DNA from 2 places in the Streptomyces sp. NPDC002838 genome. Region 1 is predicted to be linked to the other one. Evidence: predicted binding sites of a transcription regulator. Region 1 holds the regulator's gene; the other holds the start of a gene.
What was found. The regulator HspR, encoded in region 1, represses chaperone genes until heat shock. The targets are predictions, from matches to a motif close to TTGAGNNNNNNNNNCTCAA.
Positions count from the first base shown of each region.

Region 2: lon (endopeptidase La) is a predicted target of HspR. The motif match lies at 2,655-2,673, and genes of this name have one in related genera.

Region 1 covers NZ_JBEOVF010000047.1:16,801-24,127, forward strand. Annotated here, with positions in the region: gene ABT063_RS40015 (PA14 domain-containing protein) at 1-1,737, shown strand, start outside; gene ABT063_RS40020 (PA14 domain-containing protein) at 1,740-3,434, shown strand; gene ABT063_RS40025 (heat shock protein transcriptional repressor HspR) at 3,534-3,986, opposite strand; gene dnaJ (molecular chaperone DnaJ) at 3,992-5,182, opposite strand; gene grpE (nucleotide exchange factor GrpE) at 5,216-5,926, opposite strand; gene dnaK (molecular chaperone DnaK) at 5,923-7,327, opposite strand, start outside.
Region 2 covers NZ_JBEOVF010000036.1:26,866-34,192, forward strand. Annotated here, with positions in the region: gene ABT063_RS35190 (response regulator transcription factor) at 1-522, opposite strand, end outside; gene ABT063_RS35195 (spermidine synthase family protein) at 646-1,335, opposite strand; gene ABT063_RS35200 (rhomboid-like protein) at 1,526-2,377, shown strand; gene lon (endopeptidase La) at 2,696-5,128, shown strand; gene ABT063_RS35210 (MarR family winged helix-turn-helix transcriptional regulator) at 5,328-5,831, shown strand; gene ABT063_RS35215 (hypothetical protein) at 5,908-6,696, opposite strand; gene ABT063_RS35220 (sensor histidine kinase) at 7,077-7,327, shown strand, end outside.

The sequences.
Region 1 (7,327 bases):
TTCTCCTTCGCCGCCTCCGGCCTGGACGGCATTCGGGTCTACCTGGACGGCGTCCGCAAGGTCGACCTCTGGAAGAACGTGTCGACGACCGTCTCCAAGACCGTCAACGTCACCATCCCCTCCGGCAGGCACACCCTGCGCGTCGACTACGTCAACTGGACCGGCAGCGCCCGCGTCAAGTTCGCGTACACGCCCCGCACCTCGGCCACCGTCGACAAGGTCAAGCCGCTCGCGCCGACCGGCGCCGCCGTGACCTACGACCCCGCCACCGGCAAGGCGAAGCTCACCTGGGCGAAGAACAAGGAGATGGACCTCGCCGGCTACAGGGTCTACCGACGGATCAAGGGCACCCCCGACTACCGCAAGGTCAGCGGCGGCGACCTCGTCACCGGTACGTCCTTCACGGAGACCGTCGCGCCCACCGGCACCGCGTACTACTACGAGGTGCGGGCCGTGGACAAGGCCGGCAACGAGTCGACGGGCAGCGCCGACAAGCTCGTCACCACCGTCGACAAGACCGCCCCGCTGGTGCCGGTGGTGTCCGCGAGCGACGACGCCGTGCGCGGGGTCAGCCTCGACTGGCAGGACGACACCTTCGACGTGACGTACGACGTCTACCGGGCGGCCTCCGCCGACGGTGAGTTCGTCAAACTGGGCATCTCGTACGGGTCGAGCCGCCTCGACGAGACCGCGCCCTACGGCGACACCTCGTACTACAAGGTCGTCGCCAAGGACCCGGCCGGCAACACCGCCACCTCGCAGGTCCTCGCCTTCGCCCGGCCGCTGGCCGTGCCCTCCATGGACACGCCGCGCACGAACGAGGCGGAGACCGGGATCGAGGTGCGCTGGACGACGTCGAAGGCCGCGCCGACGAGCTTCCGCGTCTACCGCTGGGACTACTCCGACCCGAACGCCGTCCCCGTGCAGATCACCTGTGAGTCGTACCGGGTGGGCAACGAGGCCGACTACTACCCGCAGTACGGCTGCACCGACTTCTCCGCCGAGCGGCACACGTCGTACGGCTACCACGTCACCAGCGTCGACAGCGCGGGCCGTGAGTCGGCGCCCTCACGGCCGGCCTACGCGGGCCTCGTGGACACCACCCCGCCGCCCGCCGTCACCGGCCTGACCCACACGAGCACGGAGTACGGCACGGTCCTGGAGTGGGACGAGAACACCGCCCCGGACCTCAAGTCGTACAACGTCTTCCGGGCGACCGACCTCCGCGACACCGCCACCTACGAGCATCTCGCCTCGCTCCCGCCCGGCACGACCCGGTTCACCGACCTCAACGTCCCGAACGACGAGAACTGGTTCTACTTCGTGGACTCGGTGGACACGAACAACAACTCCCTCTACACGCTGAGGGGTTACCCGGAGAGCGTCGCCGCCAACGTGAGCGTCAACGAGTTCGAGCTCACCCCCTCCCAGGCCCCCCCGAACACCGCTGCCTGGGCTCTGTCCGCGGTGGCGGACGAGACGGGCCGCGCGGCACTGTCGTGGACCTGCGGCACCGGCTGCACGACCACCGGCTTCCACGTCTACCGCTGGGACCGTGCGGCGGGCCAGTACGTCCGGCTCACCGACGTACCCCTGACCGCCGACGCCCGCGGCTACACCGACCCGGCCACGCCGAGCGCCACGACCAGCTTCTACGTGATCTCGACCGTCGCCGCGAACGGCTCGGAGGCCTTCTCCGGCCTCGCCCCGGTCGTGGTCCCGCCGAGCGGAGCGTGAGCATGAGCGTGCGAAACCTCGTCCTGCGGGCCACGGCACCGGCAGTCGTCCTGGCCACGACCGGCGGCCTGCTCACGGCGCTGGCCGCCCCTGCCTCCGCCGCCGTAACGTGCACCTCGCCGGTCTTCAAGCGGCAGTTCTTCGCGAACACCACCTTCTCCGGCACGCCGAAGAAGACCGACTGCGACAGCGGGATCGACCAGAACTGGGGCACGGGCGCCCCGGCTTCCGGACTGCCGTCGAACAACTTCGGTGTGCGCTGGACCGTGACCCGGGACTTCGGCTCCGGCGGCCCGTTCTCCTTCGCCGCCTCCGCCCAGGACGGCATACGCGTCTACCTCGACGGCGTCCGCAAGGTCGACCTCTGGAAGAACGTCTCCACGACGGTGAAGAAGACCGTCAACCTCACCATCCCCTCCGGCAAGCACACCCTGCGCGTCGACTTCGTCAACTGGACCGGCACCGCGAACGTCAAGTTCGCGTACACGCCCCGCACCTCGGCGACCGTCGACACCGTCAAGCCACTGACCCCGACCGGGACGTCGGTGTCGTACGACACCGCCACCGGCAAGGCGAAGCTGACCTGGGCGAAGAACAAGGAGATGGACCTCGCGGGATACCGGGTCCACCGCCGCCTGAAGGGGACGTCCTTCGGCGGCACGCCCCTCGCGACGACCACCTCCACCTCGTACACCGACGCCACCCTCCCGGTCACCGGCGACATGTACTACTACGAGGTCCGCGCCTACGACAAGGCGGGCAACGTCTCGGCGGGTACGGCGGACCAGCCCGTCACCACCGTCGACCGGGTCGCGCCCGGCGTGCCGGCCGGCGTGGACATCACCGACGCCTCCGAGGCGGGCGGGCTGCGGGTCGGCTGGAGCGCCGTGCCGGGAGCGGTCTCCTACCGGGTGTACCGGGCGGCGAGCGCGGCCGGCACGTACACCCGCCTCGGCAGCAGGGACCAGCTCTCCTACAAGGACGCCTCGGCGACCGTGCGCACCACGTACTACTACCGGGTGAGCGCGCTCGACGCGGCGGGCAACGAGTCCGCGCGGTCGGCCACCGTCAGCGGGGCGCGCCGGGACGACACCCCGCCACCCGTCGTCACCGGACTGACGGTCACCCCGACCGGGTACGGCTTCGAGCTGGCCTGGGACGCGAATCCGGCCCCCGACCTGTTCCGGTACGTCGTCTACACGGGCGAGCTCCTGCGCGACGGGGAGGACAGTGTCTGCTCCGCGCACCAGGAGGCGTGGCTGGCGCCCGGAGTCACCTCGTACACGTACACCACCCTCCCGGACGGCGTGGAGCGCTGCTTCCTCGTCGACACCTACGACACCTCCTGGAACTCCCCGTACGAGTGGAGCAAGTCGGGCGAGATCGTGAGCGCCACCGAGCTCGACGTGACGCCGAGCGTGCCGACGCCCGAGGACTCGCCGGTCCGGCTGACGGCGGTCCCCGACGGGGACAAGGTCGACCTGTCCTGGTCCTCCGTGGCCGACGCCACCGGCTACCAGGTCTACCGCTGGAACCCGGGCACCAAGGCGTACGAGAAGCTGGCGGCCACCACGACGGCGACCTCCTACGTGGACACCGCCGTCGCCAAGGGCACCTACTTCTACTGGGTGACCGCCCTCTACGCCGACGGCACCGAGTCGGCGGCCGGCGGTGACTGGGCGGTCATCGCGCCCTGAGCACCCCGAGCATGCGAAAGGGGCCCGGCATCCGGGCCCCTTTCGTGTACGTGCGCGTTCGTGTACGTGCGAGTTCGTGTACGTACGCGGCAGTCCTCGTCAGTCCGACGTCTGCTGCCGCTTGGGCCGCCACACCACCAACGCACTGGTCTGCTGTACCTCCTGGTACGGCACCAGGTCGCGGCGGTACGACGCGTGCACCGCGGCTTCCCGTTGCTGCATCGCCGCGGCGGCGCCGTCGAGTGCCGCCTCCAGCTCCGCGACCCGCGACTGCAGGGCGGCGACTTGGTTCTCCAGTTCGATGATCCGCTTGATGCCGGCCAGGTTGATGCCCTCGTCCTGCGACAACTGCTGCACCTGGCGGAGCAGTTCGATGTCGCGGGCCGAGTAGCGGCGGCCCCGGCCGGGGGTGCGGTCCGGGGAGACGAGGCCCAGACGGTCGTACTGGCGCAGCGTCTGTGGGTGCAGGCCGGAGAGCTGGGCCGCCACCGAGATGACGTAGACCGGGGTTTCCTCGGTCAGTTCATACGGGTTGCGTCGACGACCGTCCATCTGCTTCATGCTCCCTTCGCGGCCTGGAACAGCTCCGCCCGCGGGTCCTCGCCCGCAGTGGCCTCGCGATACGTCTCCAGCGCATCACGAGCCTTCCCCGTCAGGTCCTTCGGGACACTCACCTCGACGGTGACCAACAGGTCTCCGCGGGTTCCGTCCTTGCGGACCGCGCCCTTGCCCCGGGCGCGCATGGTGCGGCCGTTGGGCGTGCCCGGCGGCAGCTTGAGCGTGACCGACGGGCCGCCGAGGGTGGGGACCCGGACCTCACCGCCCAGTGCCGCCTCCGCGAAGGTCACCGGCACCGTCACCGTGAGGTTGTCGCCCTTGCGGCCGAAGACCGGGTGGGCGTCCACGTGCACGGTGACGTACAGGTCGCCGGCCGGGCCGCCGCGCTCGCCCGGTGCGCCCTTGCCGCGCAGCCGGATCCGCTGGCCGTCGGTGACGCCCGCCGGGATCCGGACCTGCATGGTCCGGGACGACTTCGCCCGGCCGCTGCCCTTGCAGTCGAGGCAGGGGTGCTCGGCGATCAGACCGCGCCCCTTGCAGTCGGGGCAGGGGTCCGTGAGGGAGAAGCCTCCACCGGAGCCCCGCGCCACCTGGCCGGTGCCCACGCAGGTCGGGCACACCCGCGGTGTGCCGTTCTTGTCGCCGGTGCCGGAACAGGCCTTGCAGGGCTGCTGGCTGGACATCCGCAGCGGGACCGTCGCGCCCTCGATCGCCTCGGTGAAGCTGAGGGTGACCTCGGACTCGATGTCCTGGCCGCGCCGGGGCTGGGTGCGCGTTCCCGTGCCCGTACCGCCCCGGTTGAACAGGCCCCCGAAGACGTCTCCGAGTCCGCCGCCGAAGCCGCCGGCTCCCTGGCCGCCCTGGCCGCCCGGGGCGCCGCCTCCGAAGAGATCGCCCAGGTCGAAGTTGAAGGAGCCGCCGGCACCGCCGGGCCCCGGACGGAAGCCGCCGTTGCCGAAGAGGGCGCGTGCCTCGTCGTACTCCTTGCGCTTCTTGGGGTCGCCGAGGATGTCATTCGCCTCGGAGATCTCCTTGAAGCGCTCCTCGGCCTTGACGTTTCCCTTGTTGGCGTCCGGGTGGTACTCGCGGGCGAGCTTCCGGTACGCCTTCTTGATCTCGGCCTCAGTGGCGTCCTTGGGGACGCCGAGGACCTTGTAGTAGTCCTTCTCGATGAAGTCCTTGGTGCTCATCCTCGACGTCCCTCCTCTCCTGTCGGTTCAACGTCAGCCCTCGTCCGGGCCACCGTTCTCCTTGTCCTTGTCATCGGCGGAGTGGCCGGATTGGCCGGATGCGGACGCCTCGGACGTCTCCTCGCCCTTGACGGTCTGCGCCCCCGGCTGGGGTTCGGCCACGGCCACCCGCGCGGGGCGGATGGTGCGCTCACCGAAGCGATACCCGGGCTGCAGAATCGCCACGCACGTCGTCTCGGTGACGTCCGGCGCGTAACTGTGCATCAGGGCCTCGTGGATCGTCGGGTCGAAGGGCTCGCCCTCCTTGCCGAACTGCTGAAGCCCCATCTTCGCCGCGACGGTCTCCAGCGACTCGGCCACCGACTTGAAGCCGCCGACCAGCTCACCGTGTTCCCGCGCGCGGCCGATGTCGTCGAGCACGGGCAGGAGCTCGGTCAGGAGGTTCGCGATGGCGATCTCCTTGACCGTGATCCGGTCGCGCTCGACCCGCCGACGGTAGTTCTGGTACTCGGCCTGAAGCCGCTGGAGGTCCGCCGTGCGCTCACCGAGCGCCGTGCGTACCTGGTCCAGCTGCGCCGTCAGGCCGGCGATCTGTGCTGATGCGTCCCCGGCCGGGGCCGCCCCCTCCGTGCTCGAGCCGGTCGAACCGTTCGAGGGAGAGGCGGCCTGCGGCTCGGCGTCGTCAGGGGTGGCGCCGGAAGGGACGTCGGGCTTTTCTTCAAAGCCCGGGGTCTCCTCCGTCACGCGGCACCGTCCTTACGCTCGTCATCCACGATTTCTGCGTCCACGACGTCGTCGTCGGCCTTGGCCTCGGACGCGCCCTCACCGGCACCGGCGGTGGCCTGCGCCCCCTGGGCGTCGGCGTACATCGCCTGGCCGAGCTTCTGCGAGACCGCCGCGACCTTCTCGGTGGCGGTCCGGATCTCGCCGGTGTCCTCGCCCTTGAGCGCGGTCTTCAGCTCCTCGACGGACGACTCGACCTCGGTCTTGATCTCGCCCGGGACCTTGTCCTCGTTGTCCTTGAGGAACTTCTCGGTCTGGTAGACCAGCTGCTCGCCCTGGTTGCGGGTCTCGGCGGCCTCGCGGCGGCGGTGGTCCTCCTCCGCGTACTGCTCGGCCTCCTGGCGCATCCGGTCGACCTCGTCCTTCGGCAGCGAGGAGCCGCCGGTGACGGTCATCTTCTGCTCCTTGCCCGTGCCGAGGTCCTTCGCGGTCACGTGCATGATGCCGTTGGCGTCGATGTCGAAGGAGACCTCGATCTGCGGGACGCCGCGCGGCGCCGGGGGCAGACCGGTCAGCTCGAACATCCCGAGCTTCTTGTTGTACGCCGCGATCTCGCGCTCGCCCTGGTAGACCTGGATCTGCACCGACGGCTGGTTGTCCTCGGCCGTGGTGAAGATCTCCGAACGCTTCGTCGGGATCGTGGTGTTGCGCTCGATCAGCTTGGTCATGATGCCGCCCTTGGTCTCAATGCCGAGGGACAGCGGGGTGACGTCGAGCAGCAGGACGTCCTTGACCTCGCCCTTGAGGACACCGGCCTGGAGCGAGGCGCCGATGGCGACGACCTCGTCCGGGTTCACACCCTTGTTGGCCTCCTTGCCGCCGGTCAGCTCCTTGACGAGCTCGGCGACGGCGGGCATACGGGTGGAGCCACCGACGAGAACGACGTGGTCGATCTCGGAGAGGCTGATCCCGGCGTCCTTGATGACGTTGTGGAACGGCGTCTTGCAGCGCTCCAGCAGGTCGGCCGTCAGCTGCTGGAACTGGGCCCGGGTGAGCTTCTCGTCCAGGTGCAGCGGGCCCTCGGCGGAGGCCGTGATGTAGGGCAGGTTGATCGAGGTCTCGGTGGAGCTCGACAGCTCGATCTTGGCCTTCTCGGCGGCCTCGCGGAGGCGCTGCAGGGCCATCTTGTCCTTGGACAGGTCCACGCCGTGGCCGGACTGGAACTGCTTGACCAGGTAGTCCATGACCCGCTGGTCCCAGTCGTCACCACCGAGGTGGTTGTCGCCGTTGGTGGCCTTCACCTCGACGACGCCGTCACCGATCTCCAGGAGGGACACGTCGAAGGTGCCGCCACCGAGGTCGAAGACGAGGATCGTCTGGTCGTCCTTGTCGAGGCCGTAGGCCAGGGCCGCCGCGGTGGGC
Region 2 (7,327 bases), on a different contig from region 1:
CAGGTGGACGTCCTCGGAGCGCACCCGTACCCGGCGCTGCGCGTGGTCGATCTCCAGTTCGCCCAGGCGCAGGATGCCGCTGCGCGGCGTGGCGGCGGCCAGCGCGGCCCGCTCCACCCGGCGCAGCAGTACGTGCACGCGCGCGGCCAGCTCACGCATCGAGAACGGCTTGGTCATGTAGTCGTCCGCGCCGACACCGAGTCCGACCAGCATGTCGGTCTCGTCGTCGCGCGCGGTGAGCATCAGCACCGGCACCGGCCGGGCGGCCTGCACGCGCCGGCAGACCTCCAGACCGTCGAAGCCGGGCAGCATGATGTCGAGGATCAGCAGATCGGGCTGCCAGGCCTCGGCCGTGTCCACGGCGGACGGACCGTCGCTCGCCGTTTGCACGAGGAATCCCTCGGCGCGCAGGCGGGTCGCGATGGCGTCCACGATCGTCGGATCGTCTTCGACGACCAGGACTCGGCGCTGTGCACCCGGAGTCGTCGCCGTGCCGTTGTGGGAGGTGTGTGTCTGCTCCATCGCCCGCCCCTGAGGTGTGCTTTCCGGAACCAGTGGGGTGATTCCTTGTCTGCGCATGACTGCGATTGACGCTTGAATGATCGGCGTCAGGGGTGCAGCGTACGGGGAGTCACCTCGCATTTGCTATCCAGGCCGGACGGCGAGGTGTACGACGTCGGGAACGCCCCGGGCAACCGGGATCTCTTCGGTACGCACCCGTTGGAACCCGGCATTCCGCAAGGTTCCCTCGAATTCCGGAGAGGGCTTGGCCGACCACACGGCCAGGACTCCTCCCGGTCTCAACACCCTTGCGCAGTTTGCCAGTCCGTCCGGCGAGTAGAGACCGCGGTTGCCCTCGGTGACGGTCCAGTCGGGGCCGTTGTCGACGTCGAGACACAGGGCGTCGAATGTGTCGGAAGTCTCATTGACGAAAGCGACCAGATCGGTTTTCAGAATTTCGGTACGCGGATCGGCCAGAGCCCGCGAGGAGAGCGCGGACAGGGGCCCGCCGAGATGCCAGTCGATGATGGCGGCCTCGCGCTCGACGACCGTGATCCGGCCCCACCGGGGATTCTCCGCGGCGTGTGCGAGCGAGAAACCGACACCGAGGCCGCCGATGAGCACACTCGGCCGCGCCCGCCCGCCGAGGGCGTCGAGTGCCGCGTCGACGAGCCGCCGCTCCGAGCGGCCGTCGGAGGTGTCCATCAGGAAGCAGCCGTTGGCGACGATCTGCAGCAACGCGCCGTGCCGGCGCAGTACGACCTCGCCGTGGGGGCCTTCACGACGGTCCAGGACTTCGGGAGGGGTGTCGGGAATGTCGTACGAGGTGGCCATCTGCCCATCCTGGCACTTCGGTGAGGCAACGCCCGAGTGAATTACCGGGCCGGGACGGTGATTTGGCGGTAGCCGTCCGCTCCGGTTCGAACCTGACAAGTTGCTGTGAATGCGGACCTCCGTGGCGCCGGTCATAGACAGCGCCGGGCGGGGCGCGAAGGGTGAGGTGTGACGGAAGGAGCGCCTCACCGTGGAACGGACTGCGACGGCCGGCACGACGGCGGCTCCGAACGCGCCCGGCGCGCCGCACGGGACCGCGTCTCCGGCCGTGCCCCCTCCGCCGTACGACGCATGCCTGCCCGCCGTCTCCGGGCTGCTGGACGCGATGCCGCGTCAGCGGGGCCAGGGCCCTCGGTCCGCCCCGCCGCAGGATCCTGTGCGGGTCGCCAGGGACCGCTCGCTCCGCCCCTGGCGCCTGCTCCCGACCCCCACCGGGACGCCGTTCACCTTCGGGTACGCGGCCGTCCTCACCGTCACCTCGCTGATCACCGAGTACGCCGACCCCGCGCTCGTGCACACCCTGCACCAGGCGTCCAGCACCGATGTGGCGCACCTCGTGCAGACGCCCGCGCTGGTGCTGGTGGCCAGCGCGCTGTGGATCGCGGGCGGGATCCTCTCGCCGTTCGCGATCGGCTTCCTGCTCGTCCTGACCGCGCTGGAGCGCCGGATCGGCGGGGCGCGCACGGCCTGCGTCTTCCTGCTCGGGCACGTCCTCGCCACCCTCGCGACCGAGGTGCCGGTGGGGCTCGCGGTACTGGTCGGCCACCTCCCCGACAGCTCGCTGCACCGCCTCGACTACGGCGTCAGCTTCGGCGTCGCCGCCGGCGTGGGCGCCCTGGCCGGACTGCTCACACCCTGGCTGCGCCGGCCGCTCCTGGCCGCCTTCGGCGGCATGCTGACCCTGGATCTGCTCGCGTTCACGGACCCGATGACGGACTGGGGCCACCTGGTGGCGTTCGCCATCGGCATCGCGACCTGGCCGTGGGTACGGCGCTGGGCCGGGGCCTGGCCGCTACGGGACCCCGTGCCCGACGGCGCCTGATTCGTGAGCCCCCGGAAGAGGTTCCACTTGCTGATGTCCGGGTCGTGACTGGCGGTGACGAGGGCAGTAGTTCGGCGTCCGTCGCCCGCCACGGCCGTAGCTCAAGGCCGCCGGGAAGGCCGAGGGCCGGCTGGGCGTTGTCGGACATACCCCCAGCAGGCCCCACCGGGGTATCGGAGCGGTCATCCGCGCATGACGACAGGCCCGCGTTCGGGGCCCTGCGAGGTGATCGCTCACAGCGAACGCCGCCCGGGGAACAATCCGAGGCTCACGTGCATTGAGTCGGCATAGCTCAACTTGACTGCCGAAGGGGAGATCATGGCTGCTGAGTCCACGGCGTTCACACCGCTCGCCCTGCCCGTGCTGCCGCTCGACGACGAGGTCGTGCTGCCCGGGATGGTGGTTCCGCTGGACCTGAACGACGCCGACGTACGCGCCGCGGTGGAGGCCGCCCAGGCCGCCGCCCGGTCCGAGCCCGGAAAACCGAAGGTTCTCCTGGTGCCACGCATCGACGGGACGTACGCGGGCACGGGTGTGCTCGGCACCGTCGAGCAGGTCGGCCGGCTGGCCGACGGCGACCCGGGCGCCCTGATCCGCGGCCGGGGGCGGGTGAAGATCGGCGCGGGGACGACCGGGCCGGGTGCGGCGCTGTGGGTCGAGGGGACGCGGCTCGACGAGCGCGGGCCCGAGCCGCTGCCGGGGCACGTCACCGAACTGGTCAAGGAGTACAAGGCACTGGCCACGGCCTGGCTGCGCAAGCGCGGTGCCTGGCAGGTCGTCGACCGGGTGCAGGCCATCGACGATGTCTCCGCCCTGGCCGACAACTCCGGCTACTCGCCCTTCCTCACCACCGACCAGAAGGTCGAACTCCTCGAGACCGCCGACCCGGTGGCCCGCCTCAAGCTCGCCACCCAGCAGCTGCGCGACCACCTCGCCGAGCAGGACGTCGCCGAGACCATCGCCAAGGACGTCCAGGAGGGCGTCGACAAGCAGCAGCGGGAGTTCCTGCTGCGGCGGCAACTGGAAGCCGTACGCAAGGAACTGCGCGAGCTCAACGGCGAGAAGGAGGGCGAGGAGTCCGACGACTACCGTGCCCGCGTCGAGGCCGCCGACCTGCCCGAGAAGGTCCGCGAGGCGGCCCTCAAGGAGGTCGACAAGCTGGAGCGGTCGAGCGACCAGTCGCCCGAGGGATCGTGGATCCGCACCTGGCTCGACACCGTGCTCGAACTGCCGTGGAACGAGCGAACCGATGACAGCTCTTCCGCGTACGACATCCAGGGAGCGAAGGAGATCCTCGACGCCGAGCACGCGGGCCTTGAGGACGTGAAGGAGCGGATCACCGAGTACCTGGCGGTGCGCAAGCGCCGCAGCGACCGGGGCCTGGGTGTCGTGGGCGGCCGACGCGGCGGTGCCGTACTGGCCCTCGTGGGCCCACCCGGCGTCGGCAAGACCTCGCTCGGCGAGTCCGTCGCCCACGCCATGGGCCGGAAGTTCGTCCGGGTCGCCCTCGGCGGCGTCCGGGACGAGGCGGAGATCCGCGGACACCGGCGTACGTACGTCGGCGCGCTGCCCGGTCGTATCGTCCGCGCCATCAAGGAGGCCGGGTCGATGAACCCGGTGGTCCTGCTCGACGAGATCGACAAGGTGGGCTCGGACTTCCGCGGCGACCCGGCGGCGGCCCTGCTGGAGGTGCTGGACCCCGCGCAGAACCACACCTTCCGGGACCACTACCTGGAGGTGGAGCTGGACCTGTCGGACGTCGTCTTCCTGGCGACGGCGAACGTCCTGGAGGCCATCCCGGAGGCGCTGCTCGACCGTATGGAACTGGTCCGGCTCGACGGCTACACCGAGGACGAGAAGATCGTCATCGCGCGCGACCACCTGCTGCCGCGCCAGCTGGAGCGGGCGGGGCTCGACAAGGACGAGGTCGCCGTCGACGAGGGCGCGCTGCGCAAGCTCGCCGGCGAGTACACGCGCGAGGCGGGCGTCCGCAACCTGGAGCGGTCCATCGCGCGGCTGCTGCGCAAGGTCGCGGCCCAGCATGAACTGGGCGAGCGGAAGCTGCCGTTCACGGTCGGCGAGGGCGACCTGCGCGACCTGATCGGCCGGCCGCACCACGTGCCGGAGTCCGCGCAGGACCCGGCCGAGCGGCGCACGGCGGTGCCGGGCGTGGCGACGGGCCTCGCGGTCACCGGAGCGGGCGGTGACGTCCTGTTCGTCGAGGCGTCCCTCGCGGACCCGGAGACGGGCGCGGCGGGCCTGACCCTGACGGGCCAGCTGGGCGACGTCATGAAGGAGTCGGCGCAGATCGCGCTGAGCTTCCTGCGCTCGCACGGCGCGGAGCTCGAACTCCCGGTGGCCGACCTGAAGGACCGGGGCGTGCACATCCACTTCCCGGCGGGCGCGGTGCCGAAGGACGGCCCGAGCGCGGGCGTCACGATGACGACGGCGCTGGCGTCGCTGCTGAGCGGACGGCTGGTACGGACCGACGTGGCGATGACCGGCGAGGTGTCGCTGACCGGGCGGGTCCTGCCGATCGGCGGTGTGAAGCAGAAGCTGCTCGCCGCGCACCGGGCGGGTGTCACGACGGTCGTCATCCCCAAGCGCAACGAGCCGGACCTGGACGACGTCCCGGCGGAGGTGCTGGACAAGCTCGACGTCCACGCCGTCACCGACGTCCGCCAGGTCCTGGAGCTGGCGCTGTCCCCGGCGACGAACGGGGCCGCGCCGGAGGTTCCGGTGGCGGCGTGACGGACGCCATCGGATAAGGCAAGGCCCGGGTTCTCGTGAGGGAGATCCGGGCCTTCGCCGTATGCGGGGTGGCTCAGCCGGCGGGAAGCCGGTCCGGAGGGTGCCGTTGGTCTAGCCCTGCGAAATACTGACGGAGCTGCGGCGATGACGCGATTTGGCGGAGCGTTTCAGGACCGGGAAGACCGAGGCAGGGGCTGACGTGCACGTAGACAGGAACGGCGACGAGAACGGCGACGGACGCCGAGTCGAAGCCGAGGTGTCGCCGAATGGTGCGGACCGGGAGTTCCTCGCGCTGGAGCGTGAGCTGACGGTTCTGCTACGGCGGGCTCGGGCGTCGTCGGGCGAGATGGCCCGCGAGGTCCATCCGGACCTGGAGTCGGCGGCGTACGGCCTTCTCGTACGCCTGGACGAGTGCGGCCGCCAGCGTGCCACCGAGCTCGCCGCCTACATCGGCGTCGGCAAGGCCACCATGTCCCGTCAGCTGCGCGCCCTGGAACACCTCGGCCTGATCGCCCGCGAACCCGACCCCGCCGACGGCCGAGCCTGGCTCGTCCACCTCACCGAGGAGGGCCGCAGCCGCGTGGGCAAGGTCCGCGAGGCCCGCCGGGCACGGTACGTGAGCCAGCTCGCGCACTGGGATCGGCGGGAGGTGGCGGAGCTGGCGCGGTTGCTGCGTCAGCTGAATCGGGGGATGGAGAAGTGAGGCAGGGAGGGTTTGGCGGGCGCTCTGGGTTGGCTGGGGTGAGCGCCGGTTGGTCCGTTGCCGTTGGCCCGGTAGGTCACAGCTCCACGTACACCACCGTCGCATCGTCATGCGTCTTGCTCCGGCCCAGATACGCACGCTCCTCCGCATCCCCCCGCTCCAGCTCCCGCACCCGCTCCACCAGCGCCCGCGCACCCTCCTTCCGTACGAAGGTGAAGCAGTCCGCCCAGCCGCCCTCCCGGAACTTCTCCACCCATCGCGTCGCCCCGTCCGTGAGTGCGACCAGGGTGCGGACCTCGGAGCGGGGCAGGGCGCCCGTCACCGCCCTCCCCGCCACCGACGGATCCGCCGCCGCCGTGAAGAAGCCGCCCTCCTTGTTGCGGACGGTGGAGTCGACGAGTGCGTCCGTGGCGAGGGCCGAGCGGGGGAGGCGGGAGATGCGGTCGTCCAGGGCGGGGGTGACCGAACCGGTCGGTGATTCCAGCAACAGCGCCGAGTCCGACAGCACCAGGTACTCGACCGTCTCCGGGGACCAGCGGGCCACAACCACCGTTGCCTGAGGGGTGCGTGGGTGAGAAAGGTCACAAGTGGCCGAGTGGGACTCGGCTGTTCGGAGAATCGCTTGTGACAGGATCTCCGGCAGCGTCACATCTCGGCGGGAAACGGTCAGTTCGGTCAGGGCCCCGCCGAGGCGCGCGGTGAACCAGGGCACGGAATGCAGACAGCCCGTGGCGTCCTTCGGTGGTGTCACCCCGTCCAGGATCACGAGTGCTCCACCCAGTCCGGAAGCCGGAAGTCCGACACTCGCGAAGTCCTCGTTGGGGCGGGTCGGATCACCAGGGGCCGAAACAAGTTCCGTACGCATCCGGCCAGTCTGCACGAGCTCTTCACAAGGTGCGCGAAAGGCTGCCATCGATTGCCGAATTAACGAACCTTCGCAGGTCAGGAGCCTGTTTTGGGGTGGAATGATCCGCTCCGGGAAGGCGTGGCGGCGAATACTGCCACCGCCCGCCGCAGACGTCCAACCGGCCCGCCCGGCAAGAGTGTCGGATGCGCCGCGGGAACTTGCCCGCCAACTCTCCTCCGATGTTCACTCCTTTGGGTGGCGGGTCTGGCTGATGCGCGGCCACTGCCCACCGGCACTGGGAGGGTCGGGGTCCGTAACTGCGTGTACGCAGAGTCGGCACTAGTGGCGGAGCGTAACCCGGGCCCATGGGTACTCACGAGTCAGGAATGCGAGCACCGGTGCAGAAGACGCGGCCTCGTCGCACAGGCAAGCAGGCGGCCTCCGGCAAAGGGGTGGAGCCCACGCCCGGCACCGCCAACTCCGGCATCGGCTCCGACACCCCTGTCGGCAAGGGCCGGCCCACCCACGTACGCACCCGGCTCATTCTCGCCGTCGCCGTCGTGGCCGCCGCCATAGCCGGGGCCGGCGTCCCCTCCGTCGTCACCGCCTCCGGGGAGCTCAGCGACGCGCAGGATCTGGTGACCCTCGC